3 linked regions of the Simiduia agarivorans SA1 = DSM 21679 genome follow. The protein of the gene in region 3 binds, or shares a complex with, the protein of the main gene of each other region. Links are inferred from orthologs where the notes say so. Each region holds a gene or a part of one and is shown on either strand. Other genes may lie near its edges.

The links.
Region 1: the proteins of M5M_RS03665 (region 3) and pnp are in contact, whole or in part, in a cryo-EM structure (PDB 9QH0), measured with the Escherichia coli proteins. The link is inferred for Simiduia agarivorans SA1 = DSM 21679 from one-to-one orthologs.
Region 2: the proteins of M5M_RS03665 (region 3) and eno are in contact, whole or in part, in a solved structure (PDB 2FYM), measured with the Escherichia coli proteins. The link is inferred for Simiduia agarivorans SA1 = DSM 21679 from one-to-one orthologs.

The regions. Positions count from the first base shown.
Region 1 is NC_018868.3:1,640,013-1,643,186, reverse strand. What follows is about bases 183-3,122. They hold pnp (polyribonucleotide nucleotidyltransferase), read left to right. Parts: upstream 183-554; coding sequence 555-2,690; downstream 2,691-3,122. Other genes in these bases: M5M_RS07245 (DTW domain-containing protein), read left to right, coding at 2,720-3,122; rpsO (30S ribosomal protein S15), read left to right, coding at 183-283. In the rest of the region: more of rpsO, read left to right, coding at 14-182; more of M5M_RS07245, read left to right, coding at 3,123-3,174. UniProt on the Escherichia coli protein: Involved in mRNA degradation. Catalyzes the phosphorolysis of single-stranded polyribonucleotides processively in the 3'- to 5'-direction. Also involved, along with RNase II, in tRNA processing.
Region 2 is NC_018868.3:1,095,751-1,098,643, forward strand. It holds eno (phosphopyruvate hydratase), read right to left. Parts: upstream 2,147-2,893; coding sequence 854-2,146; downstream 1-853. Other genes in the region: ispD (2-C-methyl-D-erythritol 4-phosphate cytidylyltransferase), read right to left, coding at 1-483; ftsB (cell division protein FtsB), read right to left, coding at 480-773; kdsA (3-deoxy-8-phosphooctulonate synthase), read right to left, coding at 2,238-2,893. UniProt on the Escherichia coli protein: Catalyzes the reversible conversion of 2-phosphoglycerate (2-PG) into phosphoenolpyruvate (PEP). It is essential for the degradation of carbohydrates via glycolysis.
Region 3 is NC_018868.3:806,472-810,118, forward strand. The notes cover bases 118-3,530. They hold M5M_RS03665 (Rne/Rng family ribonuclease), read left to right. Parts: upstream 118-516; coding sequence 517-3,330; downstream 3,331-3,530. UniProt on the Escherichia coli protein: Endoribonuclease that plays a central role in RNA processing and decay. Required for the maturation of 5S and 16S rRNAs and the majority of tRNAs. Also involved in the degradation of most mRNAs.

The sequences.
Region 1 (3,174 bases), 830 kb from region 3 along the record:
TAAGGTGAATGAAATGGCACTGAGTGCAGTAGAAAAAGCGGACATCGTTAAAGAGTATCAGCAGGCCGAAGGCGACACAGGTTCGCCGGAAGTGCAGGTTGCCCTGCTGACCCACAACATCAACAAGTTGCAGGGTCACTTTGCTGACAACAAAAAAGATCACCACTCACGTCGTGGTCTGATCCGCATGGTTAACCAGCGTCGTAAGCTGCTGGATTACCTCAAGGGCAAAAACGCCGAGCGTTACACTGTCCTGATTAAGAAACTCGGCCTGCGTCGCTAAGTTTCCGGTGCCCGCCCTTTGGCGGGCGCTTTTTTATTCAGGGGAATTGGGCTTTGAATAATTGGGGTCAGATACACGGAAAATCAGAATAATTGGGGTCAGATACACATTTCGCGAGCGCAGCGTAAATCGCTACTTTCTATTGGCGAAAAGTGTATCTGACCCCAATTATTCCAATTTTCCCTGACCCCAATTATTCCCCAGTTTTCCGAACGTTATATGTAGCAACAAACAACACAAGTGAAAGTAAGAAGAGAAAAGGACGATATAAGTGAATCCTGTAATCAAATCGTTTCAATACGGAAGTGACACCGTAACTCTGGAAACCGGTCGCGTTGCGCGTCAGGCCAGCGGTGCGGTCATTGCAACTATCGGCGAAACTTCAGTGCTGTGTACTGTAGTCGGTGCCAAAGAAGCCAAAGAGGGTCAGGACTTCTTCCCTCTGTCTGTGCACTATCAGGAAAAAGCCTACGCGGCGGGTAAAATCCCCGGTGGTTTTTTCAAGCGCGAAGGTCGCCCCAGCGAAAAAGAAACCCTGACCTCGCGTCTGATCGACCGTCCCATCCGCCCGCTGTTCCCCAATGGCTTCAAGAATGAAGTGCAGGTGGTGTGTACTGTCGTTTCCGCAGAAAAGAATGTCGATCCCGATATCTGCGCCATGATCGGTACCTCGGCGGCCCTGGCCATTTCCGGTATTCCCTTTGCGGGCCCCATTGGTGCTGCGCGCGTGGGTTACACCCAGGCCGACGGTTACATCCTGAACCCCACCTACAGCGCGCTGAAAACCAGTGAGCTGGACATGGTGGTTGCCGGTACCAAAGACGCCGTGCTGATGGTTGAATCAGAAGCTAACGAATTGCCAGAAGACATCATGTTGGGTGCCGTATTGTACGCCCATCAGGAAATGCAGGCCGTTGTGCAGGCGGTGAGTGAACTGGCCCGCGATGCAGGCAAACCCGTGTGGGATTGGTCTGCACCGGCTGAAAACACTGAATTGAAAGCGGCCCTGGCAAAAGGTTTCGAAGACTCTATCGGCGTTGCTTACCGCATTACTGACAAAGCCAAGCGTTATGATCGTTTGGGCGAGCTGCGCAGTCAGGCTATTGAGGAGCTGGTCAATGAAGACGCCGGCGTTTCCAAAGATGATGTGCGCGAAGCCTTTGCCAAGCTCGAAAAAAATATTGTGCGTTCACGTGTAGTGGCCGGTGAACCCCGTATTGACGGCCGCGACGCCAAAACTGTGCGCGCGATTGAAGTGGAAGTGGGTGTTCTGCCCAAGGCCCACGGTTCTGCCCTGTTTACCCGTGGTGAAACCCAGGCACTGGTGGTTGCAACTCTGGGCTCTGCCCGCGATGCACAGATCATTGATGCACTGGAAGGCGAGCGCAAAGATCCCTTCATGCTGCACTACAACTTCCCTCCCTACTCTGTAGGTGAGTGTGGTCGCATGGGTGCCACTGGTCGTCGTGAAATTGGTCACGGTCGTCTGGCCCGTCGCGGTGTGGCTGCCAGCCTGCCGAACATGGACGATTTCCCCTACAGCCTGCGCGTTGTGAGTGAAATTACCGAGTCCAACGGTTCTTCTTCTATGGCCTCTGTGTGTGGCACCAGCCTTGCGCTGATGGACGCTGGCGTGCCAATGAAAGCCCCCGTGGCCGGTATTGCCATGGGTCTGGTGAAAGAAGACAACGGTTTTGCCGTACTGACCGATATCCTGGGTGACGAAGACCACCTGGGCGATATGGACTTCAAAGTAGCGGGTACCGCCAACGGTGTGACTGCGCTGCAGATGGACATCAAGATCGAAGGTATCACCGAAGAGATCATGGAGATTGCTCTCGAGCAGGCGCTGCACGCCCGTTTGCATATCCTGGCCGAAATGAACAAGGTGATTTCTGCTCCTCGTGGTGAGATCAACGACAACGCGCCACGCTTCGAAAAGATCAAGGTTGATCCGGACAAGATCCGCGACATCATCGGTAAAGGTGGTGCAGTGATCCGTGCCATGACCGAAGAAACCGGTGCGTCTATCGACATTGAAGACGACGGTACCGTCACTATCTTCGGCCAGACCGGCGAAGTCATCCGCGATGTGCTGGATCGTATCGGTGCTATCACAGCAGAAGCTGAAGTGGGCGAAATCTACGAAGGTACGGTTGTACGCATCGTGGACTTCGGCGCCTTCGTCAACTTCCTGCCCGGCAAAGACGGTCTGGTACACATTTCACAAATCGCTGAAGAGCGTGTGAACGATGTGAACGACTATCTGAAAGAAGGCCAGGTGGTGCGCGTGAAGTGTCTGGACGTAGACCAGCGCGGCCGCATCAAACTGTCGATCAAAGAAGCCAAAGCAGAAGAAGGCGGTGCCGATGCACCAGCCGCTTCTGAGGAAGCTTCAGCCGAGTAATCGGTTTGGTTTGGTAGAAAAGCCCGGCAATGCCGGGCTTTTTTTATTGTAGAAGATCAAAGCCAATCGCCATGCAATTTACGCTTATTACACACGAGCGGGAACTTCCCAAACCGTCGAATACCGGCCAACTCATACTTGCGGCTGCAGGTGTTGCGGCGCGCCGGATTGTCTGGGCCAGACGAACACCCGATACGCAACTCTTGTCTGACATTGAACAGCGTCGTGTTGTACTGGTTTACCCTTTGTTGGGTGCCGACGGTTTCCGATTGACCTGTTTGGAAGAAAAAGACCATCACAACACCCGCAATCAACTGGCGACGCTATTGCCGCAAGCGCCGGTAATTGTGTTGATTGATGCCACTTGGCAGCAAGCGCAAAAGATGTTTAATCAAAGCCCCTACCTGCAACAGCTGCCCAGACTGGAATTGGCCCGCGAGCGGCCGTCACAGTTCTGGCTACGACGTAACCAGAAGTCCGCCGG
Region 2 (2,893 bases), 290 kb from region 3 along the record:
CCATAAATGTGATCGATCGACCGTACGACCGATGGTGGATTGCTCAACCCATTTCAAGGTATCGGCAACCGGCACGGCGAGAATGCCGCCCTCGGTTTCCGAAGCCACTTTTTCGCAAAAGCTGTGCAACAGGGAAACGGTCAGGCAAGGTCTCGCCGCATCGTGCACCAACACCCAATCGTGGGACGCCGCGCGTTTGGCCAGGTAACGCAGGCCGGCCAGCACGGAATCCGCGCGCTCACGACCACCGACAATCGGTTGCACCCGGGGGTCCCGTGCCACAGCCAGGCTGCCGAATCGTTCATCTTCCGGGCCCAGCGCCACTATCACACCGGCCAGTTGTGGCGTTTGCAACAACACATTGAGCGTATGCTCGAGCACTGGCTGACCATTGAGTGACAGATATTGTTTCGGGGTTTCGGATTGCATGCGCGAGCCCGTGCCCGCAGCGGGAACCAACACCCAGATTTTTGGTGTATTCACGGTTTGGCTGGCCGGTTTTTGGGTTCCACCATCATGTAGAAGGTTTCTCCGTCTTTGATCATGCCCATTTCCTGACGCGCTCGTTCCTCGACACTATCCAACCCGGTTTTCAGTTCTTCCACCTCGACTGCCAGCACCCGATTGCGTTCACGCAATTTGTCATTTTCAATCTGCTGACGTTCAATCTCCTGCTCCAGCCGGTTGATGTGCGCATAGCTGCCTTCGCCGACCCACAGCCGGTACTGTAAGCCTGCCAGCAACATCAGCAGTAGCGGTAACATCCATTTCATAGCGGGTTCGCGGTTGGTATTTTGTCTAGCTTAAACGAAAAACGGGCAGCAAGCTGCCCGTTCTGATTCATCGCCTGTAACTAGGCTTTGAATTCCGCACGCCCACGGTAAGGAGCAACGGTGTTACCCAGTTCAGCCTCAATGCGCAGCAAACGGTTGTATTTGGCCACGCGGTCAGAGCGACACAGAGAGCCGGTTTTAATCTGGCCCGCTGCAGTTGCCACCGCCAGGTCGGCAATGGTGGTATCTTCGGTTTCGCCGGAACGGTGAGAAATAACCGCCGTGTAGCCTGCATCCTGAGCCATTTTAATGGCGTCCAGTGTTTCAGACAGCGAACCGATCTGATTGAATTTAATCAGAATGGAGTTAGCGATTTTCTTTTCGATACCTTCGCGCAGGATTTTGGTGTTGGTCACAAACAGGTCATCACCGACCAATTGGACTTTTTCACCCGCTTTGTTGGTCAGATCTGCCCAACCGTCCCAATCGCTTTCGTCCATACCGTCTTCGATCGACAGAATCGGGTACTTGTTGGCAAGACCGGTGAGGTAGTCTGCGAACTCGGGTGCTGTGAACACCTTACCTTCACCCGCCAGATCGTATTTGCCATCTTTATAGAATTCAGAGGACGCACAATCCAGCGCCAGGGTCATGTCTTCACCCAGCTTATAACCGGCCTTTTCAACGGCTTCGGCAATCACCTGCAGCGCCGCTTCGTTGGATGGCAGATTGGGGGCAAAGCCACCTTCATCACCCACAGCGGTATTTAAGCCGCGCTCGGACAGGACTTTTTTCAGCGCATGGAACACTTCAGCACCCTGGCGCAAGGCTTCGGCAAACGAAGTAGCTTTCACCGGCTGAACCATAAATTCCTGAATATCCACATTGTTGTCGGCGTGCTCACCGCCATTCAGAATGTTCATCATCGGCACGGGCATGGTGTATTTGCCCGGCGTGCCATTCACATCGGCAATGTGCGCATACAATGGAACGCCTTTGGCCTGGGCCGCAGCTTTGGCGGCAGCCAGTGACACGGCCAGAATGGCATTGGCGCCCAATACTGATTTATTGTCAGTGCCGTCGGCTTTGATCATGGCGTCATCCAGCTCGCGCTGGTTTTCCACTTCTTTGCCCACCAACAGGGGACGAATGGTGTTATTGATGTTGGCAACAGCCTTCAGCACACCCTTGCCCAGGTAACGACTCTTGTCGCCATCGCGCAGCTCCAGCGCTTCGCGCGAGCCAGTAGACGCGCCACTGGGTGCACACGCAGTACCCACAATGCCGCCTTCCAGAATTACATCGGCATTCACGGTCGGGTTGCCGCGGCTGTCCAGCACTTCAAAAGCGCGAACGTCAACAATCTTTGTCATCTGTGTAAACTCCAACTAAGTTCCGTAGGTAAAATTTTCCGGGTTGCGCTCACGTCGCCTACTTCAGCACAACCAAAACCTCTGTGGGCTTTTAATCAATGTGTAAGGGGGCGAATCCCTTAACCAGATCATCCACCGCTTTCACCTGGGCCAGGAATGGCTCCAGCTTATCCAGCGGCAGTGCACTCGGGCCATCGCATTTGGCCTGATCGGGATTGGGATGGGCTTCTAAAAACAGTCCTGCAAGACCCAGCGCCATTCCAGCGCGGGCCAATTCTGCAACTTGCTGGCGACGACCACCCGAGGCCTTGCCAGAAGGATCGCGTTGCTGCAACGCATGGGTCACATCAAAAATGACCGGCAGATTGTCGGACACGTCTTTCATCACGCGGAATCCGAGCATGTCCACCACCAGATTATCGTAACCAAAACAGGTGCCGCGGTCGCACAGGATCAACTGTTCGTTGCCACACTCGCGGAATTTATCCACGATATTGCCCATTTGCGACGGGCTCAGAAACTGGGGCTTTTTGATATTGATCACGGCACCCGTGGCTGCCATGGCCGCCACCAGATCGGTCTGGCGGGCCAGAAACGCCGGCAACTGAATGATATCTGCCACTTCGGCCACCGGCTGGCACTGGTGAATTTCATGCACATCGGTAATCACCGGCACCTTGAAGGTGTCTTTGATTTCCTGAAATATTTTCAGACCTTCGTCCATCCCCGGGCCACGATAGGAGTGAA
Region 3 (3,647 bases):
GCAAGCCGCCGCCATCCCTGCGCGCCTGACCCCGAATGGGCAGCCGGCACGGACGCTCGGCAAGCCGATGTTACCCAATAAACGGAGAAGATTTGCCAGAGCAATTAGCCGGCAACCAACTCCACAGTGACAACGCGCGCGAACAGACGCGCTTTGTACTGGACTGAATGTTTAGAACTCACTCTCTGCCGCCAGGGATGATCGCTCACTCAGCATGCCGCAGCCAGTTGCTGCCCCGTGATGAAAGCCCCCTGTGCCGCAGCGTCAGCAACCGAACTGACAAACCATGTCTGCCAAAAAGCAGACCAATAAAAGACCTGCCGGGTTAACTCGGTACAGGAAATGAGTTTTGAAGAGAGCCGCGACAGACAATCAGGCATGCATCACATCGCACAAGGCGCGATGGGCAGGCCTGCATCTGACTGTTGCACTCTTTGCGACAGCCATTCGCTGCGCAACATAAACACAGCCAGACACAGCAAAACTGCTCGCTGCGCCCTGTAAATTAGGCACAGCATGAAAAGAATGCTCATCAACGCAACTCAACCCGAAGAGTTGCGCGTCGCGCTCGTAGACGGCCAATGGCTGTACGATCTCGACATCGAAAACCGCAATCGCGAACAGAAAAAAGCCAATATCTACAAAGGAAAAATTACCCGGATCGAGCCCAGCCTCGAAGCGGCATTTGTGGACTATGGTGCTGAACGTCACGGTTTTTTACCCCTGAAGGAAATATCCCGTGAATACTTTGGCAAATCACCCAAAGAGCTCGACGGCCGCGCAAAGATCAAAGATCTGCTGAAAGAAGGCCAGGAAGTCATTGTCCAGGTCGACAAGGAAGAACGCGGCAACAAAGGCGCCGCACTCACTACCTTTATTAGTCTGGCCGGCCGCTATCTGGTATTGATGCCAAACAACCCGCGCGCCGGTGGCATCTCGCGCCGCATTGAAGGCGAAGAACGCGCTGAACTGCGCGATGCGATCAATGGTCTGAACGTGCCCCAGGGCATGGGCATCATCGTCCGCACGGCGGGCATCGGCCGTAGCTCCGAAGAATTGCAGTGGGACCTGGACTGGCTGGTTCAACTGTGGGGCAACCTGTCAGACGCTGCATCCGGCAATAAGGCACCCGCCTTCCTGTTCCAGGAAAGTAATGTCATCATCCGCGCCATTCGCGACTACCTGCGTCAGGACGTGGGCGAAGTTATCGTGGATACACGCGAAGCCTATGACCTGGTCAGCACTTTCATCAACCAGGTAATGCCCAACTATCACAGCAAAATCAAGCTGTATGAAGACGACATTCCGTTGTTCAACCGCTATCAGGTTGAAAGCCAGATCGAAACCGCGTTTGAGCGCGAAGTGAAACTGCCTTCGGGCGGCTCCATTGTGATTGACCCCACAGAAGCCCTGGTTTCTATCGACATCAACTCCTCGCGCGCCACCAAAGGCGGCGACATCGAGGAAACCGCGCTGCAAACCAACCTGGAAGCAGCGACGGAAATCGCCCGTCAATTAAGGTTGCGCGATATCGGTGGTCTGGCTGTTATCGACTTTATCGATATGCAAAATGCCAAGAACCAGCGCGAGGTGGAAAACCGCATTCGCGAAGCACTGGAAATGGATCGCGCCCGTGTCCAGGTGGGCCGCATTTCAAAATTTGGCCTGCTGGAAATGTCCCGCCAGCGCCTGCGCCCATCCCTGGAAGAAACAATGTCCAAGGTATGCCCGCGCTGCTCTGGCCAAGGCACGATCCGCTCCACCAAATCACTGGCGCTGTCAATTTTGCGCCTGGTGGAAGAAGAAGCGCAAAAAGAGCGCAGCGCAGAAATCCGCGCCATTGTTCCGGTCAATGTTGCCACCTACTTGCTGAACGAAAAACGCAAAACCATCAGCAAAATCGAAGCGCGCAACAACATTCGCGTAACTGTTGTGCCGAAATCGGAGTTGCAAACACCGCACTTCGAAGTCCAGCGTCTGCGCGATGACGACGAAGGCACGTTCGAGACCAGTTACAAGATCCATACCCCGGCGGAAAAAACCGAAACCGATAACGACATGCAACCGGCCAAGCCCCTGCCACAAGCAGCGGTACAATTGGTTGCGCCGTCTCAACCAGCACCGGCCCCGGCGCCTAAACCCGGCCTGATTGCCCAGTGGATTGCGGCCATCATCGCCCTGTTTACACCCAAGCCAAAACCCAAAAAGACCAAAGCCCGGGATAACGACCGTCGTCGCCAGGGCCGTGGCCGCAACACCAACAATCGCCGTCGCGGTCGTAACAAAGGCGACCAAGAGACCGAAAACAAAAACGACAATAAAACCGACGCCAAGTCCGACAAGCCACGCAACAATCGCAACGACGATAGCGACGGCAATCAGGATGAACAGCGCGGTCGCCGTCGTCGTCGTCGCCGTCGTAACAACGACAATGACAACGCAGAGAGCAACAATCAGGAGAGCAACAACCAGGAACAATCGGTCGCTGCCAACGAAAACGAAGCTGACGACAACAACGGCAACTCGGAAGACAAGCCGCAGCGTCGCCCCAGCTCCCGTCGTGGACGCAATCAGGAGCGCCGTCGTGGCCGCCGCTCGGATCAGGTGGAGCAATTTGAGCAGCAATCCGATGATGAAATTTCGTCGGAGTCTACCGCCAGCACCGAGTCGCCTGTAAGAGAAACGCAGGAGAATAGCGAGCCACAGGAAAATCGCCGCCGCAATCGTCGAACGCCTAAACAGGAAAAACCTGACAACGGCGAAAGCAACGACACGGCAGAGCCGAAATCTGAAACCGCATCAACAGAAGAACGCAAGCCTGAACCGGCAACCCGCGAAGTATCACCTGAAGCGGAAGTAGTGCAGACTACGCCAGCAGAGCCGGTCGCCGCGATCGACGCAGCAGAGACCGAACCTGCCGCCAAGGCCCCTCTTACCGGGGAAGCTGAAGCAAAAGAAGTGATCGAAACACAGCCGCAGGCAACGCAAACCGCCGCTGCTACCGAACCGGACACTCAGCAATCCGCCGAGCAAACCGACGGTGACGCCAGGGTGGAATCTGCAGATGACAACACTGTCGTCCAACAGGACGAGGTTGACGCAGCAGAGACTGTTGAAGCAACCCCGGAAGCGCAACCTGCAAGTTATAGCCGTGCAACTAATGATCCGCGCGCTAACCCAAAACCGGTAAGCAGCGTGCAGATCACCACCGAGACACGCCCCAAATCCGGTGCCCGACCGCTCAACACGGCGCTGCCTGCTGCAGTTGAACGCACACCACGCGACTTGAGCCGCCCGGCCAACGATCCGCGTAACAAACGCCAGGCTTAAAACACCTGACTTGCTGAAAAGACCGGCCTTGAGCCGGTCTTTTTTTGTTTGCTCAAACACTACATTCATAACCCGGTATGGGCCGACGGATGAGCCAGCCAGCGGATTCAAGGCACCGCGCTGCGCTTTTTTCAGCCATACAGCGCGACGATTGATCAGTCTGCGAGTAAAGGGATTTTTTTCATAAAAAATAAATACTTACCGCTTGCCAACTGGCCGGCGGCCTGTATAATCTGCGCCTGCTACGGAAGGGTGGCAGAGTGGTCGAATGCACCGGTCTTGAAAACCGGCGATGTGCGAGCATCCGTGGGTTCAAA